One region of the Aeromonas sp. MdU4 genome, then DNA from elsewhere that is predicted to be linked to it. Evidence: predicted binding sites of a transcription regulator. Region 1 holds the regulator's gene; each other region holds the start of a gene.
What was found. Region 1 encodes LexA, which represses DNA repair genes until DNA is damaged. Its sites were predicted from a motif close to ANCTGTNTNNNNANACAGNT; they were not measured.
Positions count from the first base shown of each region.

Region 2: the regulator LexA is predicted to act here: its motif matches at 5,265-5,284, upstream of ACE1BR_RS03320 (DUF4250 domain-containing protein).
Region 3: the regulator LexA is predicted to act here: its motif matches at 5,303-5,322, upstream of ruvA (Holliday junction branch migration protein RuvA).
Region 4: the regulator LexA is predicted to act here: its motif matches at 6,135-6,154, upstream of umuD (translesion error-prone DNA polymerase V autoproteolytic subunit).

Region 1 is NZ_JBHFMW010000015.1:33,507-40,975, reverse strand. It holds gene ACE1BR_RS08395 (MATE family efflux transporter) at 1-549, opposite strand, end outside; gene ACE1BR_RS08390 (SCO family protein) at 552-1,178, opposite strand; gene ACE1BR_RS08385 (hypothetical protein) at 1,389-1,604, opposite strand; gene lexA (transcriptional repressor LexA) at 2,097-2,720, opposite strand; gene plsB (glycerol-3-phosphate 1-O-acyltransferase PlsB) at 2,925-5,348, shown strand; gene ubiA (4-hydroxybenzoate octaprenyltransferase) at 5,418-6,287, opposite strand; gene ACE1BR_RS08365 (chorismate--pyruvate lyase family protein) at 6,284-6,820, opposite strand; gene ACE1BR_RS08360 (flagellar basal body-associated FliL family protein) at 6,966-7,403, shown strand.
Region 2 is NZ_JBHFMW010000005.1:52,200-59,668, forward strand. It holds gene focA (formate transporter FocA) at 177-1,025, shown strand; gene pflB (formate C-acetyltransferase) at 1,072-3,354, shown strand; gene ACE1BR_RS03310 (YcgN family cysteine cluster protein) at 3,917-4,351, opposite strand; gene ACE1BR_RS03315 (cell division inhibitor) at 4,754-5,239, opposite strand; gene ACE1BR_RS03320 (DUF4250 domain-containing protein) at 5,469-5,666, shown strand; gene ACE1BR_RS03325 (glycogen/starch/alpha-glucan phosphorylase) at 6,041-7,469, shown strand, end outside.
Region 3 is NZ_JBHFMW010000002.1:16,597-24,065, forward strand. It holds gene ACE1BR_RS01515 (LysR family transcriptional regulator ArgP) at 1-538, opposite strand, end outside; gene ACE1BR_RS01520 (acyl-homoserine-lactone synthase) at 756-1,394, opposite strand; gene ACE1BR_RS01525 (LuxR family transcriptional regulator) at 1,457-2,233, shown strand; gene lysE (L-lysine exporter) at 2,434-3,042, shown strand; gene ACE1BR_RS01535 (methyl-accepting chemotaxis protein) at 3,106-5,115, opposite strand; gene ruvA (Holliday junction branch migration protein RuvA) at 5,377-5,991, shown strand; gene ruvB (Holliday junction branch migration DNA helicase RuvB) at 6,000-7,010, shown strand.
Region 4 is NZ_JBHFMW010000023.1:158,447-165,915, reverse strand. It holds gene ACE1BR_RS13035 (acyl-CoA dehydrogenase) at 1-2,255, opposite strand, end outside; gene ACE1BR_RS13030 (TetR/AcrR family transcriptional regulator) at 2,304-2,957, opposite strand; gene ACE1BR_RS13025 (phosphatase) at 3,425-4,165, shown strand; tRNA gene ACE1BR_RS13020 (tRNA-Thr) at 4,255-4,330, shown strand; gene umuC (translesion error-prone DNA polymerase V subunit UmuC) at 4,442-5,701, opposite strand; gene umuD (translesion error-prone DNA polymerase V autoproteolytic subunit) at 5,682-6,125, opposite strand; gene ACE1BR_RS13005 (DUF3283 family protein) at 6,242-6,430, shown strand; gene ACE1BR_RS13000 (WYL domain-containing protein) at 6,475-7,392, opposite strand.

The sequences.
Region 1 (7,469 bases):
ATCGAGCGCCATGTTGACCAGATTGGTAAGAATCAGCATCACCATGGGGCTGCGGGCATCCTGCATGCCCAACAGCCAGCCCATGATCACCAGATTGCAGAGCGCCGCCGGGGCACTCCAGATCCGCACCGCTACGTATTGACCAGCATAGAGCTGCACCTCGGGCGAACCGCCACTCAGGGCGATTAGCCTTGGCAACAGGGGAAACAGCAACAGCAGCAGGGCTAATCCGAGGGCAATGGCCAGCCCCAACGCCCGCAACAGGGTGTCAAGTTGGGCGCGGCCATCGGCAGCACCATGAGCCTGCGCCGTCAGCCCGGTAGTCGACATCCGCAGAAAGCCGAGCAACCAGAAGATGAGGTTGATCAATGTTGCCCCGACCGAAACGCCTCCCAGAAACCAGGCCTGACCGAGATGACCGATCACCCAGGTGTCCACCAGCCCCAGCAAGGGGGTGGTGATATTGGAAAAAACCATGGGTAGAGCGAGGGCAAAAACAGCGCGATGGCGAGAGGGATCTCGCCACCAGTGAGCACACGACGGAGTCATGTTCAGTAGCCAGCCAGCTTCATCATGCGGGAGAAGTCAGACAGCATGGTGGCCATCTGCACTCGCGGTACCCGGCCAGGCACCACCTGCGGACGAAACACCCCCTGCAACTTGCCCTGGGGATTGATAAGCACAATGGAAGCGGAGTGATCGATCAGATAGTCCTTCTCCCCCTGATTGGCGATGGAGTAAACCAGCCCCAAATTGCGCACAAACGGGAACAACTTGTCGTGGGGTGCGGTCGCGGCTTTGAACTCGGGATTGAAGAAAGCGGTATAGGTCTTGAGACGGGCCGGATCATCGCGCTGGGGATCCGCCGAGATAAACACCACCTGGCTGTTGGGCGCTCTCTTCTTCAGCTGATCGTAGACGGAGCGTATATCTGCCAGCGTGGTGGGGCAGATATCGGGACAAAAGGTGTAGCCGACAAACAGAAAGGTCCAGTGCCCCTTCAGGTTGGCCGGGGTGAACGGCTTGCTATCCGCATCGGTAAAGGAGAAATCGTTGATATCCCGCCCGGCAGGATAGTAGTCGGCCTGCTCTGGCTGCTTCGGTTGTGTGGCGTAGAACGCGAGGATCAGACTGCCTATCAGCAGTAGAAAAAGCAGGGGATAGCGGAGCTTCATCATCACAAGAGACCTTTTCAATTCGAGGCAGATGGCCAGCCGTAACCGGACAAGAGGAGATATTGTACCCCAGTGAACCACCAAGATGGGGCGACCTTGTAACGAACCCTGTCAATAGTCGACCATTTGGTGCGATTTATCGCCAGTGTCGACCATAAAAAAACCGGCCCATCGGGAGCCGGTTATGAACACGCCGGTTTGTCTCGCGTCCTCTCAGGTACGGGCGTTGCGCCCCTGCTGCAACATCTTGCCGATGGCGCGGACTCCGATCGGAATAACGGGTGCCAGCCAGCCTTCTTCCCCTTGACGCTCGCCATGGCCTCGCCGGAACAACAGTACCAGACGCACCACCTTCTCTTTCGGGCATCCCAGCCAGAGCGTCCAGTGCGACCCCTTGTGGTGCAACCAGAGACCATAAAACCAGGTCATCCGGCTCCCCTTGATAAAATGGGTGATTGACGATTCCGAGGGCGCAGCTGCCACTTGTGAATCCCATGGCGATCTTGATGCCATACCAGTCCTCCTTGACCGACAGGTCATGTTGCTTCGTCGGCCTGCACTCTGGTCAGACCCGTCACGACTACCTGCAACGCCAAAAGTGGTGCCGAACCGCAAGGCTCGGGCTCTACCCACTCTCCCTTCATATCCCGTGAAGGTGTTTTGCTTCATTTTCGTAATGTCCGGCTCCTCGCGAACCACTCATTGGTTACTCATCAGCGAAGAACCCGTCGCCATCCCAGCGATGAGGCTGCAAGATGGGGCTCTGATCAGAGCATATATCTGAAATGAATGATTGCTAGCAGGTCGTACATGACAAACATACCCGCAGCAGAAATCCGCTTGATCTGGTTAGAAAAGATCACCAAAAACAGCACGGCCTCCCGAAGGAGGCCGTGTGGCAAAAGCAGTTGGAAGTAAGGACTACATCCAGTCGGCGTTACGGATCACCCCGACAGCCAGTCCCTCGATGGTGAGCTGCTGGCTGGAAAGGTCCACCTCGATGGGAGAGAGCTCTTCGTTCTCCGGCAGCAGCCACACCTGGCTACCCTTGCGCTGGAAGCGCTTGACGGTGACATCCTCATCGAGACGAGCAACCACCACCTGACCGTTGCGCACCTCCTGGGTCTTGTGCACTGCCAGCAGATCGCCATCCAGAATGCCGATGTTCTTCATGCTCATCCCCTGCACCCGCAGCAGAAAATCTGCCCGCGGATGGAACAGGGCGGGATCCACCTGGTAGTGGCTCTCGATATGCTCCTGCGCCAGGATCGGTTCACCGGCGGCTACCTTGCCGATCAGCGGCAGGCCGCTCTCTTCCAGCACCTCTTCCTCTTCAAGCAGCAGGCGAATACCGCGGGACGTGCCCGGCATGATCTCGATGACCCCTTTTTTGGCCAGGGCCTTCAAATGTTCTTCGGCCGCATTGGCCGACTTGAAACCAAGCTTCTGGGCAATCTCGGCACGAGTCGGCGGCATGCCGGTCTCGCTCATGTTCACCTTGATCAGCTCCAGCACTTCGGCCTGGCGGGGGGTAAGGGGTTTCATAGAATTGGCACCTGTCTTTTTATACAGCACACTGGCAGTATATACAGTGCGGTGGCCAAGGCAAGGCGCAGCTGACATTTGTCACGACCAACCCCTCATTTACTGCTGTTTTGATCCTGCGCAGCCAACTCATCGTACCTCTCGGCGACAACGGGCTGCCGATTTGTTATGCTCACGCCGCATTTTTTTGGAGAGCAGACGCACATGTCCCTAGGACAGAAGATTTCCAGAGCCATCTTGCAATGGCCGGTCAGCGGCTTGGTCAATCACAAGAGCCTGCCGGAAAATCCCATCACAGAACTCAATCTGGATCCGGCCAGACCCATCGTCTACGCCCTGAAAACCAGTTCGATCACCGACCTGATGACCTTGCAGCAGTGCTGCGAGGATCTCGATCTGCCCGGCCCCTTCACGCCGCTGGAGCTTAACGGCCAGCTGCTGCCGCGCTATGTCTGTCTGGATCGTCCGCCTCCCCTGTTTGGCAAGCGCAGCAAGCCGCTCCCCTTCCTGCAGGAGTTCCACCAGCTGCTGGACCTGCATAAGCAGGATCCCGAACTGGATATCCAGGTGGTACCCGTCACCCTGTTCTGGGGCCGCGCCCCGGGGCGGGAGGGGGAAGAGGCCTCCGGCCTCAACATCATCAGCAGTCTGGCGCCGAACCGCCTCAAAAAGGCGCTTATCGTGATCCTCAAGGGGCGCGAGAATCTGGTGCGCTTCTCGCCACCGCTCTCCCTGCGCTACATGGCCGACAAGCACGGCACCGACGAGGCCATCGCCCACAAGCTGGCACGAGTGGCTCGCACCCACTTCAGCCGCCAGCAGTTGGCCGCCACCGGCCCGAAACTGCCGAACCGCAACCTGCTGTTCAAGCAACTGCTTGATTCCGAGGTGATCCAGCAGGCGATCAGCGAAGAAGCTGAGCGCGAAGGGATCAGCCAGGAAAAAGCCCAGAAGCGGGCTCACGGCTACATGGACGAGATCGCCTCCGACTTCTCCTACCGGCTGATCCGCCTCGGCGAAAGTTTCCTCGGCTGGCTGTGGAACAAGCTCTACCGCGGGCTCTCCGTCAACGGTGCCGAGAAGGTACGCCAGCTGGCACAAGAGGGGCACGAGATCGTCTATGTACCCTGCCATCGCAGTCACATGGACTACCTTCTGCTCTCCTACGTCATCTACCATCAGGGGATGGTGCCGCCCCACATTGCGGCGGGCATCAACCTCAACTTCTGGCCAGCGGGGCCCATCTTTCGCCACGGCGGCGCCTTCTTCATTCGCCGCACCTTCAAGGGCAATCCGCTCTACAGCACGGTATTTCGCGAATATCTCAACCTGCTGTTTGCCAAGGGTTACTCGGTAGAGTTCTTCACCGAGGGTGGCCGCTCCCGTACCGGCCGTCTGCTGCCGCCCAAGACCGGCATGCTGGCGATGACCCTGCAGGCGATGATGCGCGGTCTGGATCGTCCGGTGACTCTGGTGCCGGTCTATCTGGGCTACGAACACGTGATGGAGGTAAACACCTACCACAACGAGCTCAAGGGCAGCCGCAAGGAGAAAGAGAGCTTCCTGCAGGTGCTCGGCATCCTGCGCAAGCTGCGCAACTACGGCCGTGGCTTCGTCAACTTCGGCGAGCCGCTGACCCTCAACAGCTACCTGAGCGAGCATGTCCCCGACTGGAAAAAACACATCGGGGAAGAGGAGCGTCCAGAGTGGATGGCGGGGACCGTCAACGATCTGGCCGAACTACTGATGACCCGGATCAACGGGGCCGCCGCCGTCAACGGCCTGACCCTGAGCGCGCTGGCACTGCTGGCCGCCGAGCGTCACGCCCTGACCCGCGACGAGTTGCAGGCCCAACTCAACACCTATCTGGATCTGCTCAAGGCGGTGCCTTACAGCCCGCAGAGCACCATCCCGGATGAGGACGCCAAGACCCTGCTGGATCAGGCGATGGAGCTCAACAAGTTCGAGGTGAGCGAGGACAAGCTGGGCCAGATCATCAGTCTGGATCGCTATCAGGCGATCCTGCTGACCTACTACCGCAACAACATCCTCCACCTGTTCGCCATGCCCTCTCTGGTCGCCGCCCTGATCGAGCGGTGCGAGGGGATCTCTCGCAGCGAAATCATGGCCCGCTGCATCGACATCTATCCGCTGCTCAAAACCGAGCTGTTCCTCCGTTATGAAGAGGAGGAGCTGCCGGAGTTGGTCGACAGCCTGCTCGATGCTCTGCAAACCCAGCAGTTGATCGAGACCCGTGATGGTGGCTACTGGGTCAACCCGGCCAACCAGATGCGCCTGCTGCTGCTGGCGGAGAGCATTCAGGAGACTCTGCAACGCTACGCTATCGTGCTGACCCGGGTGCTGGACCAGCCCCATATCGAAGCGGAGCAGCTGGAAGCGGACGGCCTGATGATGGCAGAGCGCCTCGGCACCCTGCATGGCATCAATGCCCCCGAGTTCTTCGACCAGAAACTGTTCAGTACCCTGATCCACACGCTGCGCAAAGAGGGCTACTTCTCCTCCGACTGCAAGCCGGATCTCGGCCGCTTCCAGGCACTGGCAGAAAACATAGTGCCGCTGCTGAGCAACAAGATCCGCCGTACTATTCAGGCGGGCAACCAGCTCTGATCAGCAACCCGAAACAAAGAAGGCCGCATGATGCGGCCTTCTTTTTTATCAGGATTTGTGCGGGATAAGTCACGCCAGCAGGTAGTCGAGTACCAGACCGGCAAACACCAGCGCCCCCACATAGTTGTTGTTGAGAAACGCCTGGAAGCAAGCCTCTCGCTGCCGCTCGCGAATGAGCCGCTGTTGGTAGACAAACAGCACCGCCGCCCCCAGCAAACCCCAGTAATACCAACTTCCCAGCACCATCAACTGCCCTACCACCACCAGCAACAGGAGTGCCGATAGCTGCAACACCCCGATGATCCGCTTGTCATGGCGGCCAAACAGGATGGCGCTGGATTTGAGACCGAGCTTGAGGTCATCGTCCCGATCCACCATGGCATACTGGGTGTCGTAGGCCACTGTCCAGAGCAGGTTGGCGAAAAAGAGCAGCCAGGCCACCAGCGGCAGGGCATCCGCCTGCGCTGCGTAGGCCATGGGGATGGACCAGGAGAAGGCCATCCCGAGCACCAGCTGGGGGTTGGAGATAAAGCGCTTCATGAAGGGGTAACTCACCGCCAGCAGCAGGCCAACAAACGACAGGCTAATGGTGAGCGAATTGAGGGTCAGCACCAGACCAAACGAGATGATTGCCAGCACGAAGAAGAGCGCCAGCGCCTCGCGGGGATCCACCCTGCCAGTCGGCAGGGGGCGCCCCGAGGTGCGTTTGACATGGCCATCGAAATTGCGATCCGCATAGTCGTTGATGACACACCCGGCCGAACGCATCAGAAATACTCCCAACACAAACACCAGCAGGATCCAGAGATTGGGCAGGCCGCCTGCAGCCAGCCAGAGCGCCCAAAGCGTCGGCCACAACAACAGCAGGGAACCGATTGGCTTGTCGATACGGGCCAACTGCATATAGGCCAGTCCCCGCTCCTTGGTTAACAGATTCACTCCAGCTCCTTGTTACAAACGAGAGAAGGCAGAAACAGCTCGTGGACCAACAGAGGCCACTGTCCCAGAAACAGCCGGGAGCGACGCCCCCAGACAGTGGCTGCGGGGCAGTGGGAATTGGCGGCAATCTCAAAACGGGCCAGTTGCAGATGATCGCGGCGGGCGGGCTCATGACCAAATACCCGCTCACCCAGCGGTTGCTCGCCCAACTCGGCAATGCCGCTTCCTTGCAACGCTGCTTCAGCAAACAGGGTCCAGCCCAACACCGCAGCCCCCCCATCGCCATGCAAGATCACTTCCCGGCAAATCCCGGTGGAAGAGGTTGAATCTACTAGCCACTGCTCATCGGCAGTCAAAGAGACCTGATGATTGCCAAGCCACTCCACCGAGAAGTGGCGATTGTGCTGGCGCAACCGTCGGGTCATGGAGCCGGGCTCCAGCAACCAGGGACGCAAGCTGGCGGGCAACTCGCAACATTCGGGGGCCAACCAGCCGCTTAACGGCGTGAGGGGAACAGTCAACTCGGACTTCACAGCTTCACCATCCAGAGATTTCCGTGTTCAGGTTAAAATCCGGTTTATTATCCGTAAATCAATAGCAAAATGTAAGAACATCCGTGCTTGACGGCCCCGATGGCAACATCAAAAATGGGTTATCTCTTGCTGATGAGCCATCCATATGAAGATCTTCAAAATTCTGCTGGTGTTGTTACTGAGCTGTGGTGCACTTCAGGTCTATGCCTCCGAAGGAGAGGAGCCAGCTGCGGAAGGAGAAGCCGCTGCGGCCCCCAAACCCGGTTTCTACTATCACCTGCTGGATCCGGACATCATCACCAACTACCTGAGCGATGGCAAAACCCTTGGCTACGTCCGGGTAACGGTAGAGTTGATGGCAGCCAACGAGGGCGATCTCAAGCTGCTGGAGCAGCATGACCCGCTGATCCGCGACGCCCTCATCCGCCTGATGGGCAGCAAGAGTACCGAACAGATCAAATCGCTGGTCAGCCGTGAAGAGCTGCGTAAAGAGTGCGAGACCAAGGCAAACGAGCTGCTGGTGAAAGAGACCGGCAAGAAGGCCGTACGCGAGCTCATCTTCACCAAATTTCTCTACCAGTAATATGTCATTTGCAAACCGGCCAGCAGGGAGTACTCCCTGCTGGCCGGTTTGTCGTTTATTCGAAAT
Region 2 (7,469 bases), on a different contig from region 1:
TTAAAAATATGGCATTTCTGTTTCAGCTGAAACCTGGTGTAAACTGGCGCAGCCGTTGCACTAAAAAATTTGTAGTAAAATTACATTCGCAGTCTGATAAACTTGATCGATGTCAATTTTGGCCATTTGGGCCTTTGTTATGATTTCAACAGGCAAAACATTCAGGTAGATAATAATTGAAAGCTGAATCCCCATTCGATTGTCTCAAGCCCGAAGCCATCGCTGCACTGGCTGAAGACATCACCTATGCCAAGGCTACCAAGCCGGCATACAAGGTCATTCCACTGGCCATCACCGCAGGCGCTTTCATCGCCATCGCGTTTATCTTCTACATTACTGTTACTACCGGTACCGGCTCCATGTCCTGGGGTATGGCCAAGCTGGTTGGCGGTCTCTGTTTCTCTCTCGGCCTTATTTTGTGTGTGCTGCTCGGTGCCGAGCTGTTCACCTCCACCACCCTGACGCTGGTGGCCAAGGCTGCCAATCGCATCAGCTGGGCGCAACTGCTCAAGAACTGGGGTCTGGTCTACTTCGGTAACCTGATCGGTGGTCTGCTGATGGTTGGCCTCATCATCATGTCGGCGGAATATACCGCGGCAGATGGCCAGTGGGGTCTCAATGCCCTGAAAGTGGCTCAGCACAAAATTCACCACACCTTCTTCGAAGCCGTTGCATTGGGTATCCTTTGTAACCTGATGGTGTGTCTTGCTGCCTGGATGGCCTTTGGTGCCCGCAGCGCGACTGACAAGGTAGTGGTTATGCTGCTGCCAGTTGCCATGTTCGTTGCCGCAGGTTTCGAGCACAGCATCGCAAACATGTTTATGATTCCGGTTGGTATCGCTATCCACAGCGTGGCTAGTCCGGAATTTTGGCAGGCCATCGGCCAGGATCCGGCAACCTTTGCTGACCTGACCGTATCCAACTTCGTCCTACACAACCTCATCCCTGTTACCATCGGCAATATCATCGGTGGTGGCGTGATGGTTGGTCTGACTTACTGGTTTATCTTCCGTCGTCATCATTAAGGATGATTGCGGGATACTACATCAATACCGTGTGAGGTAATGAAAAATGGCAGAACTTAACGAACAGTTCCAAAAAGCATGGGAAGGCTTCGCGGCCGGTGAATGGCAGACCTCTGTCAACACCCGTGACTTCATCCAGAAGAACTACACCCCGTATGAAGGTGACGAGTCCTTCCTGGCTGGCGCGACCGAAGCTACCACCAAGCTGTGGGACAAGGTCATGGAAGGCATCAAAATCGAGAACCGCACTCATGCGCCGGTCGATTTTGATACTGACCTGCCCTCCACCATTACCGCACACGATGCCGGTTATATCGATCAAGGTCTGGAGCAGATCGTTGGTCTGCAGACTGACAAGCCGCTGAAGCGCGCCATCATCGCCAACGGCGGTATCAAGATGGTTAAGACTTCTTGCGAAGTGTACGGTCGTCAACTGGACCCGATGGTCGAGAAGATCTTCACCGAGTACCGCAAGACTCACAACCAGGGCGTGTTTGACGTTTACACCAAAGACATCCTGAACTGCCGTAAGTCTGGTGTTATCACCGGTTTGCCGGATGCCTACGGCCGTGGCCGTATCATCGGTGACTACCGTCGTGTCGCTCTGTACGGTATCGACTTCCTGATGGCCGACAAACTGGCCCAGTTCAAGTCCCTGCAAGCTGACCTGGAAAACGGCGTAAACCTGGAAGCCACCATCCGTCTGCGCGAAGAGATCTCCGAGCAGCACCGTGCCCTGGCACAGATGAAGGTAATGGCTGCCAAGTACGGTTGCGATATCTCCGTACCGGCCAAGAACGCCAAAGAAGCCGTACAGTGGACCTACTTCGCCTACCTGGCGGCAGTCAAGTCCCAGAACGGTGCAGCCATGTCCTTCGGTCGTACCTCCAGCTTCCTGGACGTGTACATCGAGCGTGACCTGCAGAAAGGTCTGATCACCGAGCAAGAAGCCCAGGAGCTGATGGACCACATGGTCATGAAGCTGCGTATGGTTCGCTTCCTGCGTACCCCGGAATACGATTCACTGTTCTCCGGCGACCCGATGTGGGCTACCGAGACTCTGGCTGGTATGGGCGTTGATGGCCGTACTCTGGTCACCAAGAACAGCTTCCGTATGCTGAACACCCTGTACACCATGGGCCCGTCTCCTGAGCCGAACCTGACCATCCTGTGGTCCGAACAGCTGCCGATCGGTTTCAAGAAGTACTGCGCCAAGGTATCCATCGAGACCTCTTCTGTTCAGTATGAGAACGATGACCTGATGCGTCCGGACTTCAACAACGATGACTATGCCATTGCTTGCTGTGTGTCCCCGATGGTGATTGGTAAGCAGATGCAGTTCTTCGGTGCTCGTGCCAACCTGGCCAAGACCATGCTGTATGCAATCAACGGCGGTATCGACGAGAAGCTCAAGATCCAGGTCGGTCCTAAAACTGACAAGGTGACCTCCGAGTTCCTGGACTATGACGATGTCATGTCTCGTCTGGATAGCTTCATGGATTGGCTGGCCAAGCAGTACGTTGCTGCGCTGAACATCATCCACTACATGCACGACAAGTACAGCTACGAAGCCTCTCTGATGGCGCTGCACGACCGTGACGTATATCGCACCATGGCGTGTGGTATCGCGGGTCTGTCAGTTGCAGCTGACTCCCTGTCTGCCATCAAGTATGCCAAGGTCAAGCCGGTTCGTGACGAAGATGGCGTTGCAGTCGACTTCGAAATCGATGGTGAGTACCCGCAGTTCGGTAACAACGACGAGCGCGTTGACGATATCGCCTGTGATCTGGTTGAGCGCTTCATGAAGAAAATTCAGAAGCTGAATACCTACCGCGGCGCTGTTGCTACCCAGTCTGTTCTGACCATTACCTCTAACGTGGTATATGGCAAGAAGACCGGTAACACTCCGGATGGTCGCCGTTCAGGTGCTCCGTTCGGCCCGGGTGCCAACCCGATGCACGGTCGTGACCAGAAGGGTGCCGTTGCTTCCCTGACTTCCGTCGCCAAGCTGCCATTCGCTTACGCTAAAGATGGTATCTCCTATACCTTCTCCATCGTTCCGAACGCACTGGGCAAAGACATGGACGCTCAGAAAGCCAACCTGGCTGGCCTGATGGACGGTTACTTCCACCACGAATCCAACGTAGAGGGTGGTCAGCACCTGAACGTGAACGTGATGAACCGTGAAATGCTGCTGGACGCCATGGAAAACCCGGAGAAATATCCGCAGTTGACCATCCGCGTATCCGGTTATGCCGTTCGCTTTAACTCTTTGACCAAAGAGCAACAGCAAGACGTCATCACACGTACCTTCACCGCCTCTCTGTAATCGAGATTCAGTGAGTAAAACCGGCGCCAAGGCGCCGGTTTTTTTATGCGTGTGATTTAGGGGGAATGGATCTCTAGAGCAGCCCCATAGTGGCCACAAAGATTGTCATGGGATATTTGAACAGGGCCAAGGTGCAACAATTCACCAGGATTGACCTTGGCACGGTCTGTAATGCGATCATGATTCATCCACGCTTTATCACTCAATAGGGCGGTGGCTTTGCCTGTCATTGTGTCACTGTCACGCGCTAGGCCACGGCGAACAGGCTCAGTCTACGGGTGAAAGAGACGCCATCGCGGGTAGAAAGCAATATCCATAAGCCTGTGGTTATGGAATCATTCTCTGTCTCTGTCTCTGTCTCTGTCTCTGTCTCTGTCTCTGTCTCTGTCTCTGTCTCTGTCTCTGCCAATGTGCAAGTCTGCTGTTGGGAGGAGGGGGCTAGGCTTGAGCCTGCCAGATATGTGTGGGCTTTAGCCAACCAAGCTACCATCCCTGTTTGCAGAAACGACAAGGGCCGCACTATGTGCAGCCCTTGCCTCTAGAAAATGGTTAGTTGAGCACGTCAGCTGGCCCAGGTAATGATGTGATCAATCCACTCACCAGCCTGATCTTCGTGAATGACCTTGCCACGAACGGATTGACCTGCCTGATGCATGGCGGAGCGACTGCCGGTCAGCAGAGGATGCCACTCTGGCAGCGTGTCACCCTCCGCCAGCAGGCGATAGGCGCAGGTAGAGGGGAGCCAGTCATATTCAGCAATCTTGTCATGGGTGATCTGCAGACAGTCAGGCTCTATTTTGAAACGATTGGGATAGTCAGAGCACTGACAGGTCTTGGTGTTGAGCAGGTTGCAGGCGACATTGGTAAATACCAGTTCGTCGGTATCCTCATCGATCAGTTTGTTGAGGCAGCATTTGCCACAACCATCGCAGAGGGATTCCCATTCGGACTCAGTCATCTGCTGCAGACTCTTGGTCTGCCAGAAGGGGGCTTGCATCATACCGCTCACTTAATACACCTGATAAAACGCGTGGTTATACCCCTTGTTATCCAGTATTTCAAGGAGAGGGTTACTCAGGTGGGAGAATTGTCATCTTCAAGTCACACCAGGTACTACTCACAGTGTCTTCATGTTGCCCAAATTGACTCGCCTGCTAGCAATAAAATATGCAGGCTTCAATGTCTGTTCGGCATGATTAACCAGCTTATGTTTTTCTTTAGTATCAGTTACATATGCTAATTCAGTCTGTCTGCTTGCAGCAAGAAAGGCCAAATGACCTCCGGTGCCTGTCCTCAGGCTGTGCCACGCCTGTTTCTCAGATAAAACATCGCGGTGCATGTTGTTGGTCAATCTGCCACGGCGAGTTGGAGGGGCCTGTATGAGCGTTCGTTTTTTGTCTTAATGATTGAGATAGATATCTTGCTCTGCATAGGCCAACTGATGTGTGCCAAGGTTACTCCGTTTAGTGCCAAAGAAGCGCGTCAGTACGCCAGATTGTTGCCCCAGTCGCTGCAGCTTGACGTGATCCAGCTCGATCTGCTCGGGTAGCCAGGTAAACACAGCAGCGCAGTGACCATTGCCCAGGCTGCGTTCCAGGGTTTGCTGCCAGTTCTTGATTTTGGGGCTGTGTACCACCAGCACTCTGTTGGGATCGATGCCTCGCTCTTCAAGGTGGCTTGCTGTGGGGCGCCCCGGCGGGGCGATCAACAAGATCCAGCCGGCATGAGAGTCACCCAACTTGCTCAGCTCGCTGAGAAACTGATCATTAGCCTGGATAGTCACACCATAATGAGCCGATTCAGCTTTACAGGCGGTTCTGGTTGGCCAGGGGTTGCTCATGACACGATTCATCGCAAAGGGCAGTGAGTGCAGAGGCTGGTTCATATATGTTTTCCTGTATGAATATCCAAGCTGTATGCACATACAGTAGTTCTATCCTGAGGCAGTGACAAGGTGTTTTTGCTGAGAAATGTGATGAAGTTGGCAGGAGATGTTCATAACTTCATGTTTTTAAATGTTATTTAATCTAAGTTTTACTGTGTGTTTTTCATGCTATGGACAAAACCCGTGGAACGACCCATGGTTATACAGGTCATTTAAAGGAGGTGCCGCTATGGATATCAGTACCTTGCAGCGTCTGGATGCCAACATATTGTTGGGCATCATCAATGAGAAACTAAGGCTTGAGTGTGACGGGCTGGAGGAGTTGCTGGCCTATTACGATATGAGTGAAGAGCTGTTGGCGGGGCGTCTGGATCAGATTGGGTACCACTATGACCCATTGAGTAATCAGTTCAAGCCATATCCTTGAGGATGAAATGATTGCTGCATCTTTATACGATAATTTACCCGGCGCATTGAAATCGGTTTCAATACGCCCTTTTAGTGTCTATTTTCAATGGTTTTCAAGGCTTGGCAATCTCTGAAAACCTATTCATGTCATAATATTTTCATTTTGACATTAACGCCATGATAATAAAGGAAATGTTTGTTCTTATGTGATCAGTTAAAGGAAAGGGTTTTCAAGATTTTAAGGCTGTTTTTATCGGTTAAAGTGTGACTTGCGTTAACTTTTAATTCTGTGGCTTTAGTTAGTATTCTCACGCCGGATATATTTTGAGATAACAACAGCGCCGGTCCCGCTAGCGGGATAACAATTTTATTTGTAACGAAGGAATATGGTTTATGGCTACCAAGAAGAAGACAGACCAGGATCTCCAACTGGATAAAGATCAGCTCAAGGCGAGTATCGTGCGTCACCTGCGTTCTACCTTGGGTACAAGCGAACAGAAAGCCTCTCCCGAAGCGTGGTGGAAAGCTACCGCTGCGGCCGTCAATGAACAGGTGTACGAGCGCCTGACCCGTACTCAGCAGACTCATTTCAAGAAAGATACTCGTGCCATTCACTATCTCTCTGCTGAATTCCTGATGGGGCGTCTGACCTCCAACAACCTGCACAACCTCTCTTTGTACAAGACCTGTGAAGAGGCTCTGGGTGAACTCGGTCTGGAACTGACCGACCTGTGCGAACAAGAGCCGGACATGGCTCTGGGCAACGGTGGTCTGGGTCGGTTGGCTGCCTGCTTCATCGACTCGCTGGCCACCCTGAACTACCCGGCGGTTGGCTATGGTATCCACTACGAACACGGCCTGTTCCGTCAAGAGATCCAGGATGGCCGTCAGATTGAGCGTCCGGACTCCTGGCGTGAATATGGCAACCCGTGGGAGATCTGCCGTCCCGAATCAGTGCAAGAAGTACCACTCTACGGTTATGTCGAGACCGTGTTTGGTGACAATGGCGGCCTGAAAAAGGTATGGCACGCCGGTCGCAAGATCAAAGGGGTGCCTTGGGATATCCCGGTTGTTGGTTTTGGCGGTCACACCGTCAACATCCTGCGTCTGTGGGAATCCCGTGCCTCTGAATTTTTTGACTGGGACGTGTTTAACGCTGGCGGTTATATCGACTCCCAGGCAGAGAAAGCCCAGGCTGAAACCATCTCCAAAGTGCTCTATCCGAACGATGAGACCGATGCAGGTAAAGAGCTGCGTCTGATCCAGCAGTATTTCTTCTGTGCTTGTTCCATCAAGGACATCATGCGTCGCTACAAGCGGGTGCATGGTTCTGATTTCAGTAACTTTGCAGCGCAGATTGCCATTCAGCTCAATGATACCCACCCGACTGTTGCCATTCCGGAACTGATGCGGGTGCTGGTGGACGAGGAGGATTTGAACTGGGATGCCGCTTGGGCTATCTGCTATCAGGTGTTCTCTTACACCAACCACACCTTGCTGCCGGAAGCGCTGGAGAAGTGGTCGGTCAGTCTGTTCGAGAAGGTGTTGCCTCGCCATCTGGAAGTGATTTACGAGATCAATGCCCGCTTCCTGAGCGAGTTGGTCGAACCCAAATGGCCAGGTAACGACGCCATCAAGGCCAAGCTTTCTATCATCGAAGAGGGTGATGTGCGCAAAGTGCGCATGGGTAACCTGTGTGTGATCGGCTCGTCAAAAGTGAATGGCGTCGCCGAGATCCACTCCAAGCTGGTGAAAGAAGATCTGTTCCCCGAGTATGCCGAACTGTGGCCGGAAAAAATGTGCAACGTCACCAACGGGGTTA
Region 3 (7,469 bases), on a different contig from region 1:
GGAAGTGGCGTGCCAAAAAGGCGGGGCTGGCGGTGAGCAGGTAGTTCATTTCGCCCAGCTCATCGACGCAGCAGCCAGCCAGCGGCTGGGCTTGCAGGCTGACGGCGCCAAATGCTTGGCCCTCGCGCACCTTGGCGAGGGTGCGGCTCTCGTCATCCACCAGCAGGTTGAGTTCGATGGGGTGGCGCTCCAGCAAGGGGGCGATAGCGGGCAGAAACCAGGTGGCCAGGCTGTCGGCGTTGACGGCGATGCTGATCCGGATCGGTCCCTGCGGCTCGTCGGGGGCCAGCTCACCCGCCAGTTCGAGTTCGAGCTGGTGGACCTGACGATAGTGAGCCAGCAGTTTTTCCCCCAACGGGGTTGCCTGCAACGGTTGGCTACGAATGAGCAGCGGTTCGGCAAATTGCTGCTCCAGCTGCTTGATGCGCTGGGAGATGGCCGACTGGGTGATGTGCAGCGACGTGGCTGCCCGCTCGAAATTCTGCTCCTGCAGCACCGCATCCAGTGCTCGCAGCAGCTTGTAGTCCAGCTCTTTCATGCTTTTTGCCCTCCCGTTGCATCAGGGCTGACTCTACGTCAGTCGGGTGGGGACAACAATGGTTGGGGGGTTATGGGCGATGTATGGCGTCTGTTCCGCTGCAATTTTTTACAGTAGTGGTCAGGTGGCTCTGAGAGGATACTGTCTGACGCCGCATGGGGTTCGCCTGTGGCATCATAGCGATATGTTTATCCCGGGACTGTTTTCCCGGGATTTTTTATATCTGGGTGGCCAGCTCGCGTGAGCGGTGATGGATGGTTTGATAGTGGCCGATGAGCGGCTGCGAGACTGCGCGGGCAAAGCGCTCATCCAGATAAAAGCGCAGGCCAACCCCTCTAACCGCGCCCAAATCCACCGATTGGCGGTGGCCCAAACGCGACATCGGGATCCCGAGACGGCGGAAGATGCGCTCTGCTGGCAGGCTGGCTACGCCAACCAGCTCCTTGATGCCGCGGGGCTGGGCAAAGGCATAGACTTCGCGCAGGAGCACGCAGGTCAGTTCGCTTACGCCATTGGTCATGCGCGGGGCGCGGGGCGCATCGATGGCCAGGCGGGTGAGTTCCCAGACATCGGGAGTATGGGGCGGATTCTCACCGGCCAGGGCGGTGGGGAAGATGGTGGGCAGCATGTAGGCGTTGGCGCAGCTGAGCAGGCGAATGCAGGCGCAGACCCCCTGTTCGTCTTCAACCAGCACCCAATGGGTGTCCGGGGTATCAAAGCTGTCACGTTCCAAACCGTGATAGGACTCGACATCCCAGCCCAAACGATCAGAGAAGACGCGATTTCGAAAGTGATAGAGTTCGTTCTCTACGGCATTTCGTGGGTGATCTCTCAATTTTCCTTTGAAAACCAACATTATGAACTCTCTCTCTTTCTGTTCGCCGTTATAATCAGAAGCTTGGCCAGGGGGGCTAGCATATGAAACAAGAACAACTGTTTGAGTATCTGGAACACTTCACTTCGGTGACGGACGGTGATCGCCTGGCCGGATTGATTGGTCGTTTTACGCTCGATATGGGCTATGACTATTACGGTTTTACCCTGATCATTCCGATGTCGATGCAAAGGCCCAAAGTGGTGCTGTTCAATCAGTGTCCAGTCTCCTGGGTGCAGACCTATACCGATAACAACATGCTGGCCTGTGATCCGGTGATCCAGCTGGCGCGCAAGCAGACCCTGCCTATCTACTGGAATCGTCTCGATGAGCGGGCCAGTTTTCTGCAAGAGGGGAGCATGGATGTGATGGGGCTGGCGGCCGAGTTTGGATTGCGCAACGGCATCTCCTTCCCCCTGCACGGTGCCGCCGGAGAAACTGGCATCCTCTCTTTCATCACCTCCGAACGGGCCTCTAGCGATCTGCTGCTGGAGTCCTCGCCCATCCTCTCCTGGATGTCCAACTACATTTTCGAGGCTGCAATCCGGGTGGTGCGCCTGAGGGATTCGGATCAACAGGCCGCCCTGACCGAGCGCGAAACCGAATGTCTGTTTTGGGCCAGTGAGGGAAAAACCTCGGGGGAGATCGCCTGTATTTTGGGGATCACCGAACGCACGGTGAATTACCACCTCAATCAGGTCACTCGCAAAACCGGTTCGATGAATCGTTATCAGGCCATTGCCAAGGGGATTAGCAGTGGTATTTTGCTGCCGAATCTTGAACAGGTCGTTGTCACCAACTTCCCCAAGCTGATGCAATAAAACCCGGTGATTTTCGGGACATAACGGCAGACTCTCAATTGTCAGATCCTGCTATTGACTACTGGCTTCGGATGGGGCTTTGAGCCACCTGTATGAGTCAGGCTTATTAGCAAAATGAATGAACAAGCAAATCAATGAATTTCTATGAATAATCCGCGCCCGCTATAGTGCCGTTCATTCATTACTCGGACGGTTCACTTATGTTTGCCACTACGCTGCAAGGTTTTACCCTCGGTCTTGCCATGATCATCCCTATCGGTGCCCAGAATGCCTTCGTGCTGAGCCGGGGCATCCATCGCAATCACCATCTGCTGACCGCGACGCTCTGTAGCCTCTGTGATCTGGTGCTTATCGGAATTGGGGTATTCGGTGGCGCCAGGGTATTGGCTGCCAACCCGCTCGGCATGGCGCTGCTTACCTGGGGTGGCGTGCTGTTTCTCGGCTGGTTTGGCGTTCGCTCTCTGCGCAGTGCCTGGCGTGGTGCTGGGGAGGGGCTTGCTGATTCGCCGCAGGTGATGGGGGTCAAAGGGGTGTTGGCGATGACTCTTGGTGTCACTCTGCTCAACCCCCATGTGTATCTCGATACCCTGATGTTGCTCGGTTCGCTCGGTAGCCAGGTGGCAGAGTCCTTGCGACCAGCGTTTGCGGCGGGGGCCATGCTTGCTTCGCTGGTGTGGTTCTATTCGTTGGCGCTGGGGGCGGCAGCATTGGCTCCCTGGTTGGCACGAGGCCGGGTGCAGCGGGGAATCGATCTGCTGGTTGGTGTCATCATGCTGAGTCTGGCTTTTCAGCTGGCCAGAGGAAGTTAAGGCTGCTGCCCGGTAACAAAAAGATGCCACTCACATGAGTGGCATCTTTGCTATTGAAGGGGTTCAGACCCTGAACTGGGAGAGCAGGCGTTGTTGCAGCAGGCTGGCCTGGTGGAGGGAGGAGGCGAGTTGCAGGCACTCCTGCGCCTTCTGCTCACCGGTTCGGGCTTGCAAGCTGATGCCTGATACCTTGTCGGAAGAGTTGCTCAGGGTGTGTGACAGTTGGCCGGTAGCTACGGCCACCTGCTGCACCATGTCGGCCAGCTGATCGATGGCACCCTCCACCTTGAACAGGATCTGTTTGGTATTCTCGGAATCCTGCATGCCGGACTCCACGGTCTTCAGGTTGCGCTGCATCATCAGATAGGCCGTTTCGGTCTGCTGCTGAATCGTATTGATTACCTGGCTTATCTCGGCGCTGGAGGCTGCTGTGCGGTTGGCCAGGGTACGCACTTCATCAGCGACTACCGCAAAGCCGCGCCCCATTTCACCGGCACGTGCGGCCTCGATGGCCGCATTGAGGGCCAGCAGGTTGGTCTGCTCCGAGATACCGCTGATGGTGGATATAATCTGGCCAATCTGCCCGGCCTGCTCCTTGAGCGAGTTGATGGCGATGGCACATTCACCTACCTCCAGTACCACCCGCTGCATGCCCGCACTGGCGGATGAGACGTACTGGCTGCTTTCGGTCGTCAGTTGGCGTACCTCGTTGGCATTTTGGGCCGCCATGCTGCAGTTGTCCGAGATACCGGTGGCAACTTGCACCATCTGCTCGCTGTCTTGGTGCAGGGCCAACGCATGCTCGGCAGTCTGTCGACTGCTCTGGCTAATGGCTTCGACCCGATTGACCGAGGTGTGAACGTGTTCGCTGATGTGCTGGTTGTTATCCATGGTGGAGCTGATCATCTTCTGCAGTTTTTCGATGAAGCGATCCACGCTGTTGGCCAGCGATCCAATTTCGTCGTCCCGTTGCAGGTTGATGCGCGCGTTGAGATCACCCTCACCCGCTGCAATGTCCTGCATCCGTTTATCCACCTGCAGCAGCGGGGTCACCAGCTTGCGGGTCAGCCAGAGGCCGCAGAGAGCGACGATCATCAGGCTTACTAGCAGACCACCGAGCAGCTGGGTATTGGTATGGCTGATGATGGTGTTGAGCTGTGCCACCTGATCTTCCACGGTGGCATCGCCCTGGGCTTCGACATCGATCAGCTGCTGTTGCAGCCCATCCGCGCTCTTTTCATAGATGGTTTGCTGGGCCTGGTAGTTGGCAAGGGCTGTCAACCAGTTGCCCAGCAACTGTTTGTGGCGTGCCAACAGTTCACGGTATTGGCTTGCCAGAGTATGGCCGCTGAATTCACCGCTGCCGTCTACATCGAACAGACCGGTTGCCAGCATCCGGGCCACAGCGCCTTCATAGAATTCGCTGGCGTCTTGCAATTCGCCCTTGATGGCATCCGAAATGCCCTGTCTGCGCATCTTCTCCAGCGCATAGAGTTGTCGTAAAAAGCCGATATTGGCTTCCATACCGCCGTCGGCGGCTTCCCAGCGGGTTGCCAGTCCGCCGTTCCAGCTGATGGGCTGATCTGGCGACTGGGTCAGTGTCTCTACGGCCCCATCCCCGACCACTTCCAGTTGGGCCGAGAGCCGTGCCAGGCGGTCGGCATTATCACGCAGGGATTGGTCTATATCGGTATAGCTGCGATAGAGCGTCAGCAAGGTGTCTTGCTGTTGCTGATAGTCCTGCTGTTGCCGGGTCATTGCGGTGATGGCTGGCGGATTGATCAGGTTTCCCTGCACAACGCGTTGCAGTGCATCCGCAGTGGCCTCTTTTGCTTCATTCAACTTGCCGTTGTCGAGCGGGATACCGTTGAGCATCTTTTGGATATGAAGTTGCTGATGCCCCAGTTCGATAGAGCCTTCCATGGCGCCATCTGCTGTTTGCCAGGCCGCGCCCAGTACGTAGGAGAGCAGATCAGCCAGTCGCTGGCTGCCATACCAGCCCACGACCCCCATCCCCAGCGTGCAACTGAGCAAGATGGCAAGACCCAGATTGGAGGTAGTAACTATTTTCATGTGATGGCCTTCCTTGGTGTCGACATTGGCACAATGTTTTGGATCCGAACGGATTGAGTTTAGTGGCTTATGTTCCGCTCATAGCCCTGTTTGGTGCCGGAATATCCCGTGCACTGGATGCACGGGATCAAGCATGGTGACTAATTGCATAAAAAGCCGCTCTGACCACTCCTTGTCTCGGGGCCTATGCTGGATACTTATCCAGTTATTCTTTATGCTATGAGCCAATTTACGAATTGTTGTATTGGTGAGGAGAGAGCCGTGATTGGTCGCTTGCGAGGCATTGTCATTGAAAAGCAGCCCCCCGAGGTTTTACTGGAAGTAGGCGGGGTGGGCTACGAGGTACATATGCCGATGAGCTGCTTCTATGACTTGCCGGAGATCGGCAAGGAGGCGACCATCCATACCCATTTTGTGGTGCGTGAAGATGCCCAACTGCTCTATGGGTTTAACCACAAACAGGAGCGGGCGTTGTTCCGCGAGCTGATCAAGACCAACGGCGTGGGCCCCAAGCTGGCGCTGGCGATTCTCTCCGGCATGACTGCCAGCCAGTTCGTTATCAGCGTTGAGCGGGAAGAGATCAGTTCGCTGGTCAAGTTGCCAGGGGTTGGCAAGAAGACCGCCGAGCGGCTGGTGGTCGAGATGAAAGATCGCCTCAAGGGCTGGGTCAGTCACGACCTCTTCTCTCCGGCCATGGTCACATTGCCAGCCAGTGAGCCCGAATTGCGTGCGCCGGATGTGACCGAAGAGGCGGCCAGTGCGCTGGTGGCCCTTGGTTACAAGCCGCAGCAGGCGAGCCAGATTGTCAGCAAGATTGCGAAAGAGGGGATGTCGGTGGAAGAGATCATCCGTGAATCCCTGCGTAGCCTGGTGTGAGGTAGTTGATGATTGAAGCAGACCGCCTCATCTCGGCCAGTGCCGCGCGAGAGGATGAGATTATCGACCGGGCCATTCGTCCCAAGAAGTTGGCTGACTACACCGGTCAGGATACCGTTTGCGAACAGATGGAGATCTTTATCGAAGCGGCGCGTCAGCGGGGTGAGGCGCTCGATCACCTGCTGATCTTTGGCCCGCCCGGTCTGGGCAAGACCACTCTCGCCAACATCGTTGCCAACGAGATGGGGGTCAATATCAAGACCACCTCTGGCCCGGTGCTGGAAAAAGCAGGGGATCTCGCCGCGCTGCTCACCAACCTTGAACCCAACGATGTATTGTTCATCGACGAGATCCACCGTCTCAGTCCGGTGGTGGAAGAGGTGCTCTATCCGGCAATGGAGGATTACCAGCTCGACATCATGATTGGGGAGGGGCCTGCAGCCCGCTCCATCAAGCTGGATTTGCCCCCCTTTACCCTGATTGGCGCGACAACCCGGGCTGGTTCTCTGACCAGTCCATTGCGGGATCGCTTTGGTATCGTCCAGCGGCTGGAGTTCTACAACGTCAAGGATCTGACCGACATTGTTTCGCGCAGTGCCCGTTGTCTGGGTCTGGAGATGACGGAAGACGGAGCCATTGAGGTCGCTCGGCGTTCTCGTGGGACGCCGCGGATTGCTAACCGTTTGTTAAGGCGAGTCCGTGATTTTGCTCAGGTGAAATCCGATGGCCGGATCGACGGTCCCATCGCAGCACGTGCCATGGACATGCTGGACGTCGATAATGAAGGATTTGACTTCATGGACCGCAAGTTATTGTTGGCTGTGATAGACAAGTTTATGGGGGGCCCGGTGGGTCTTGATAATCTGGCTGCGGCGATCGGGGAAGAGAAAGATACTATCGAAGATGTACTGGAGCCTTATCTGATCCAGCAGGGGTATTTGCAACGTACACCCAGAGGACGGATTGCCACTACACGAGCCTATGCTCATTTCGGTCTTCAGCGACCAGATGAGAAGTAAAAACAGTCGTTTGAATGTGAAACCGCCGTCAAAGGCGGTTTTTTATTGTCCGGGCAAAAAAAAGCCCACGGCGAATGCTGTGGGCAAAGACAATTCAGGATGGATGTTCACAGACAGTGAGTGCGTCTGGACACAGACCGGAAAATAAACAGGTGAGCCGTCGCGAGCTCTCAGAGTCGGTTCAGTTGATAGAGCTGAACAAAGGAAAGCTTGTAGTAACGGATGGTTTTAGCAACAAACTTTTTCATCTTCGATTCCAATAGACAGGTTCAAATTGATCGTCGAATACGTACCGTGAACCCAGATTAACCGGCCTGTATCCAAGGGTATGCCCTCACTGCGAGGCGCATTGTAGGAGTTCGAACCAGCTCGGGCAAACAAGAAAAATTACAATTTTCTAATTAGTTTATCTAATGTCTTTGTTGATGAAATTGGTTCGCATGAGTATGCATTTATTGC
Region 4 (7,469 bases), on a different contig from region 1:
TGAATAGCCTCGTAGCGCAAGGCATCGGCGGCCAGCAGCTTGTCCGCCTCGTCCTTGCTCAGGATGGATTTGGCCAGGGCGGCTTCGACCAGCTCCGGCAGGGTCAGCTTGCGGGGCAGTTTGCCCTCTTTCTGGGCCTGTACCAGCTTCTTCTCGTAGGGCTGCACTGAAACCATGGCCTGGAAGGCTCGTTCCATCAGACCGACCGGATCCGCGTCGTCCTTGCCCACATAGCAGAGGGCGGTCAGACGGTCGCGCAGCTCGCCCGGTTTCATCATGGCCAGACAGATGGCGTGGCAGCGATCGTCGGCTGGCATCTTGTAACCGACGCCGAACGGGAACACCACGCGCTTGAGTACGGCACCTACCACCTTGTTCGGGAAGTTCTGGAAGAAGCCCTCGAACGCCTTGCCAATCAGGTAGAGGTTGCGCTCCACCGCGTACTGCACGAACGGCAGATCGGAGACCATGCGGCCCTGATCCTCGTAGTGCTTGAGGGTAGCGGAGGCCAGATAGAGGTGGCTCAACACGTCACCCAGACGGGCGGAGATCATCTCCTTGCGCTTGAGATCGCCACCCAGCATCAGCATGGAGACGTCGGCGCACAGGGCCAGCCCTTTACTCATGCGGGACAGTTGCTTGTAGTAGCGGGCGGTTTCGCCTGCCACCGGAGAGCCGTTGAATTTACCCAACGTCAGCCCCTGGAACAGGGCGCCGAAGAAGTTGCTGGTGCCAAAAGCGATGTGCTTTATCAGTAGGGCGTCAAACTTCTCGAGACCGCGCTCCACGTCGGTGTCGGCGGCCGCTTCCAGCTCGGCAAACACGTAAGGATGGCAGCGGGTGGCACCCTGACCGAAGATCATCAGGTTGCGGGTCAGGATGTTGGCCCCTTCCACCGTGATGGCCACCGGAATGCCCATGTAGGCGTAGCCGGTGTAGTTTTTCGGGCCGAGCTGGATGGCACGACCGGCGTGGATGTCCATGGAGTCATCCATGATCTGGCGCGCCATTTCGGTCATGTGGTACTTGGAGATGGCGGTGACGATGGCCGGTGCCTGACCCAAGTCCAGGGAACCTGCGGTCATGCGACGGGCCCCTTCCAGCTGATAGGTGAGGCCGCCGATGCGGGCCAGTGCTTCCTGCACACCTTCAAACTTGCCGATGGACATGCCGAACTGCTTGCGCACGTAGGAGTAAGCACTCACGGTACGGCTCGCCATGTGACCACAAGCGGTGCCTAGGGCCGGCAGCGAGATGCCGCGACCGGCGGAGAGGCACTCCACCAGCATACGCCAGCCACGACCGGCGTAATCCGGACCACCGATGATCCAGTCGAGCGGAATGAACACATCCTTGCCGAAGGTCGGGCCGTTCAGGAACGCCAGACCCATGGGGTAGTGGCGATCGCCAACGCGCACACCCGGATGGCTGGTAGGGATGAGTGCGCAGGTGATGCCCAGCTCTTCCTTGTCTCCTAGCAGTTTTTCCGGGTCATAGAGTTTGAACGCCAAGCCCAGCACGGTGGCACGCGGCGCCAGGGTGATGTAGCGCTTGTTCCAGTTGAGGCGAATACCCAGCACCTCTTCACCCTTGTGCATCCCCTTGCAGACGATCCCCTTGTCAGGAATGGCACCTGCATCGGAGCCCGCTTCCGGCCCGGTCAGGGCGAAGCAGGGCACCTCTTTGCCATTGGCCAGTCCCGGCAGCCAGAAATCTTTCTGGGCTTGGGTGCCGTAGTGCATCAGCAGCTCGCCCGGGCCGAGGGAGTTGGGCACCATGACGGTGACCGCCACGCTCAGGCTCTTGGTGGCAATGCGGGTGACGATGGTGGAGTTGGCGATCGCCGAGAATTCACGGCCGCCGTAGGATTTCGGGATGATCAGGGAGAAGAAGCCTTCCTTCTTCAGATAGTCCCACACCGGTTCTGGCAGGTCTTTGGTTTCGTTGACGATCTTGAAATCGTCGACCATGGCGAGCAGGGTTTCGACCTGATTGTCGATAAAGGCCTGCTCTTCGGCGCTCAGTTCGGCTTTGCCGTAACCGTGAAGTTTTTTCCAGTCGGGATTGCCGCGGAACAGCTCGCCATCCCACCAGACGGAGCCGGCTTCCATGGCCTCCCGCTCGGTAGCTGACAAGGGCGGCAGTATCTTTTTGAAGATGCCGAACACCGGACGGGTTACCACCTTTTTACGGATGGAGGGCACGCCGAGCACAACGGCTATCGCCAGCACCAGCAGGACAAGCAATGTGATCATACCGAAGTTCCTTCTATTTCACTGTTTCCGTTGATTTATTGTTGGTTGTTACACGGCCAGGGAGAGCCTGGTCGACTCCACGGGCGCCCCGACTCCGGACGCCAGATAAGGAATAACGTTGCGCACCAGCCCTTCCACATCGAGCTGCTGGCCAAAGTCGGCCAGGGCGATGTCGCGTAGCGCATCGGCGGAGGCCATGGTGAATACGACGGTACCCAGGGTGAAGTGCAGGCGCCAGAAGAGATCCGCTGGCGAGAGGGCCGGATTGGCCTTGGAGATAGCCTGGGTGATCCGCATCAGAATGGGACCATAGTGAGCGGTAATGAAGCGGCGCAGGTGGCCCTGGCTGTCGATATAGCCACGCCCCAGCAACTGCATGAAGATGGCCGGGCCGTTGGTCCGTACCGCCGACAGCCTCATCAGTGGCTCGACAAAACTTTCAAAGAGTTGCAGCAGAGTCAGTTGATCCTGCTCCATCAGCACCCGCAGGCGGGCATCCAGATCGGGCATGAACAGACTTAAATAACGGTCGAGCACCGCCTGGATCAGCTCCTTCTTGGAACCGAAGTGATAGTTCACGGAGGCCAGGTTGACATCGGCCTCGCTGGTGATCAGACGCAAAGAGGTATCGGCAAACCCCCGCTCGGCAAACAGCACTTCAGCGGCATCGAGAATACGGTTTTTGGTATCGATTTTACTCACTGGACACCTCACTTAAACGAATGTTTAAAAAGTACGTTTCATAACGTGAAGTGTCAAGAGAATGTGAATGGGTGTTAGCGGAATGTTTTTTGATGAAAAGATCAAAGTGAGCGGAACTTAGTCAAAAAGCGGGACTCTATATCTATGCCACTGCAATTAAACATTAAGTCTCGCCCAACCTGCACCATGCTAGTTGGGCCTTTTTTTGTCCATCGTGTAGCGTTTCGGGAGCGGCAGGCAAAAAAAACCGCCGCAGGGTGCGACGGTGGGGAAAGTGAGTTTGCATCATCCTGATTCAAACTGTCGATGCGAGTTCAGGCAGGTATCGACGGGGGCAGTATGCCATTCATGGCGGCTCAGACTATGTCAGCTTCGCGGTATTTTGTGACAAAGTGTGGCAAGTGCTGGCGTGGCCCAATCTGCCGCTCTTTGTTATGCTGCCCCTTCAATATCTGAGGGGAGAGAAGATGAATTACCCGGTCGATACCCATACGCACACCATCGCCAGCACCCACGCTTACAGTACCATTCACGACTATCTGCCGATTGCCAGGGCCAAGGGGATCAAGCTGTTCGCCACCACGGATCACGGGCCCGAGATGGCTGATGCCCCTCATGTCTGGCATTTTGCCAACTTGCCAGTGTTGCCAAGAGTGGTTGATGGGGTAGGGATCCTGCGGGGTATCGAGGCCAACATCAAAAACCTCGACGGGGAGATCGATTTCCCCGAGCGCTATGAGTCGCGCCTCGACATGATCATGGCGGGTTTTCATGAGCAGGTATTCCCTCCCTGCGATCAGGCAACCCACACCCAGGCGATGATCAACGCCATCAAGAGTGGCCGGGTCGACATGATCAGCCACCCGGGCAATCCGGCATTTCCCATCGATATTCAAGCGGTGGTCAAGGCGGCAGCCGACTATCGGGTTGCGCTCGAGATCAACAACTCCTCCTTCATCCACTCGCGTCCGGGTAGCGAAGGCAACTGTCGCGCTATTGTGGAAGCCGCGCGGGATCTGGGGGCCTATCTCACCTTTGGCTCCGACTCTCACGTCGCCTTCAGCCTCGGCGATTTTGACCATTGTCACCGTCTGGTGACCGAAGCCGGTTTCCCGCAAGAGCGGATCCTGGTGCGTTCCCCCCGCGCCCTGCTCGAATTTCTCGAAAGCCGTGGTCGCGCCCATATTCCCGAGTTCGTCGATCTGTAAATCGTGCTCTAACACCATGAGCCAACTCATAAAATTGAGTTGGCTCGATTGACACACCGGCCATTTTTCGTGAATCTGAATGGCAACAAGCCGGTATAGCTCAGTTGGTAGAGCAGCGCATTCGTAATGCGAAGGTCAGGAGTTCGATTCCCCTTATCGGCACCATGTAAAACAAATGGTTAGCTTCTTGGCGAAGCTAGCCATTTGTACATTTTGGCTTGGGGTACCACGTGGGGTACCACATCTAACAAACGGTAGGCACATTACTGTATCCACTTACCTCGCCACCGGCAGATCCTCCCAACGTGTGGTGTAACAGGGGCTCAGGTGCTCTTGTCGCATCATCCACTCAGGCGACCCCGTGCCTTGGCTGGCAAAGCCTACGCGCCCCAATCCCTTGGCTTTGATCTGGTCCATCACTGCCATCAGCGCATCCGATTGAGCGGAAGACGGGGCAAACAGATCGGCCTGTTGTTGCTCCTTGGGAGTGAAATCACTCAGCATTACGCCCCCCTTCTGATAGCGGTAACCGTCGCGCCAAATCTGCGGTAGCAGCACGTTCACTTGCTGCAGCAACAACCGAGTGTCATCGCTAGGGCAGACCAGCCGGACGCCAGCCTGCTCACTGTAGTAAGGCGCTCGTTCGTCAAAGGGGTTGGTTCGCACGAACAGGTGCACCCGCTGGCAACACATCCCCTCGGCCCGCAGCTTCTCGGCTGCGCGAGCCATAAAGCCTGACAACGCTTGGGCCATTTCCCCACGGTCAGTCACACGCTCCCCGAAGGAACGGCTCGAGAGGATCTGCTGCTTCGCTGCCGGTTCAACGGTTAGCTCTGCGCAAGGCAGGCCACGCAGCTCCTGTACGATCCGCTCGACCACCACGCCGTATTGGGCGCGTAACCCTTTGGCATCGCTAGCCACCAAATCCGCAACGGTGTTCATGCCTTGTGCCACCAACTTGGCCCCCAAGCGCCGCCCTATGCCCCACACCTCATCCACCGGGGTGATAGCCATCAGCCGGGCGCGGCGCAGCTCGTCACGCAAGTCCACGACGCCGCCAGTGGCAGGCCATTTCTTGGCTGCATAGTTGGCCAGCTTAGCAAGGGTCTTGGTGGGGCCGATCCCAACCCCTACCGTTAGGCCGGTCCACTGCCACACTCGCTGCCGGATCTGTTGCCCATAGGCTGTCAGGTCCCCGGCAAACGACTCCGACAGTGACAGGAATGCTTCATCGATGGAGTAGACCTCCAGCTCGGGGGCCATGGTCTCCAACGTGCTCATCACCCTGCCAGACATGTCTCCATAGAGCGCGTAGTTGGAGCTGAATGCCACACCACCATGCGCCTCGAACTGCTCGCGGATCTTGAAGTAGGGCCCGGCCATCTTGATGCCCATCGCCTTGGCTTCGGGGCTGCGCGACACCACGCATCCATCGTTGTTGGAGAGCACCACGATCGGGCGGCCACGCAGCTCAGGGCGAAACAGCCGCTCACAGCTGGCGTAGAAGTTGTTTACATCAACGAGCGCTATAGCCATCACGCTGCCTCAGATTGCCAATCACATGGGTGACCACTCCGAACAACTCCAGGGAGAGGCTCATACAAGGGTCGATAGGCGCGAACGCCGGATTGGCTGGCAACAGCCGCAACCTCGGCTTGAGCTGCAAGGTCTTTACCGTGAAGCCGCCATCGAGTAGTGCAATCACCACATCACCATGGCGCGGGGTCAGGCTCTTATCGACCACCAGCAAGTCACCGGGAAAGATGCCGACCCCGGTCATGCTCTCCCCCTCGGCACGCAGATAGAAGGTTGCTGCAGGGTGCGCCACGCAGTGGGTGTTGAGGTCCAACTTCCCTTCCAGATAGTCGCTGGCTGGGCTGGGAAAGCCGCAAGAGGCGCGGTGCAAGAACAGCGGGATAGCCACCTCGGCGGGTGATGGGTCTGGGGTTAACAACTTCATGGCAACAATACCTGTATTTATATACAGGCATTATAGCGCACCACCTTTGAACCAGCGCAAGTCCCGCATGTCAGCGATGCCGTACCATGGCGCCAATAGATAACAAAAAAGTCACTATGAGTCACAATCTGTGTTCCCTACCGAAAGAGCAACAAGAACGGGTCGAGGTCGAGAAGGCCGCTGCATATGCGGTATGGAAGGAGCGCAACGGTCACTTGGCCAGCGCAAAAAGCGAAGCAAGCCAGCATAAGGGTGAGCTGGGCAGCTACTTTCTTGAGCAAGTAAGTAGGTACAAACGGGGCTAGCCTTCCTGTAGCCATGTTTTTATTCTGGGAACACCCTAAGTACCTTAACTCTCGCGCAAATCCGGGCTTTGGAGCTTGAAGATGCAGCCCTTGGCTACCAACTCGTCCCGGTTTGCCAGCACCAGCGGGTAGAGCAGCGGATGCTGTTCGTGATCGCCGTTATAGCTCACTTGCATGCGCTCCAGCGCGTAATGCATCAAAGGGATGCGCTGGTTGAGCAGCAGCTTGCCATCTGGCATGGCATAGTCACTGGCAATGATGGCCTGTTGTCCTGCGCTGAGGGTTGGGTTGGGTATGACCACCGCAGTGACCTGGGTGTTCCACTCAAGATCCTGATCCCGGCCGTGAGGGGAGGTATCCAGTAGCTCAGGTTCCCTACGAAACCGGCTCATCACAAAATCCAGATACACCCCTTTCTTCTCGCAGTAAGCGCGAACGTGCCAGCGGATCCCGTCATAGACCAAGGTATGGGGCACGATATTGCGGCCGCTCTGCTCCTCTGAGCTGAGGGATACGTAATCGACATCGACCCGCAACTGACCGCGAGCCGCTTGCACCAGACCCCGCACAATCTTGGGGTCGATATGGCGGTTGGGCACATCCAGGATCTCGATATGGCCGTAGCGCAAATCCATCAGCGGCAGGGTCAACAGCCCCGCCTCATGTTGGCGTTGGTGCTGCTTTTCACGGTGCAACAGCATCAGGTATTCGTCCACCTTGCCTTCACTAAAGCGGGGCACAAATTGCGCGGTAGGTTTGTACCCTTTCAGGCGTCGGTCATAGACCAGCCCTTCAGGGGCGTAGTCACTCATATAGCGATTGATGTCTCGCGAGGCTTGCTGGCGGCCGATATTGAAGGCGGTTGTCAGGTGATTGGTGGTCAGCCGTCCTTCCCATTGCAACACGATCTCCAACAGGCGAAAGCGCAGGGTTTGATCCCAGGTGAGTTCGTTGGCGGGCATATGTGCTCCAAAATGCGACATGTGCATTTATACACCCGTTTAGGATGTAATGAATACTCTGTATGATGGCCTCACTA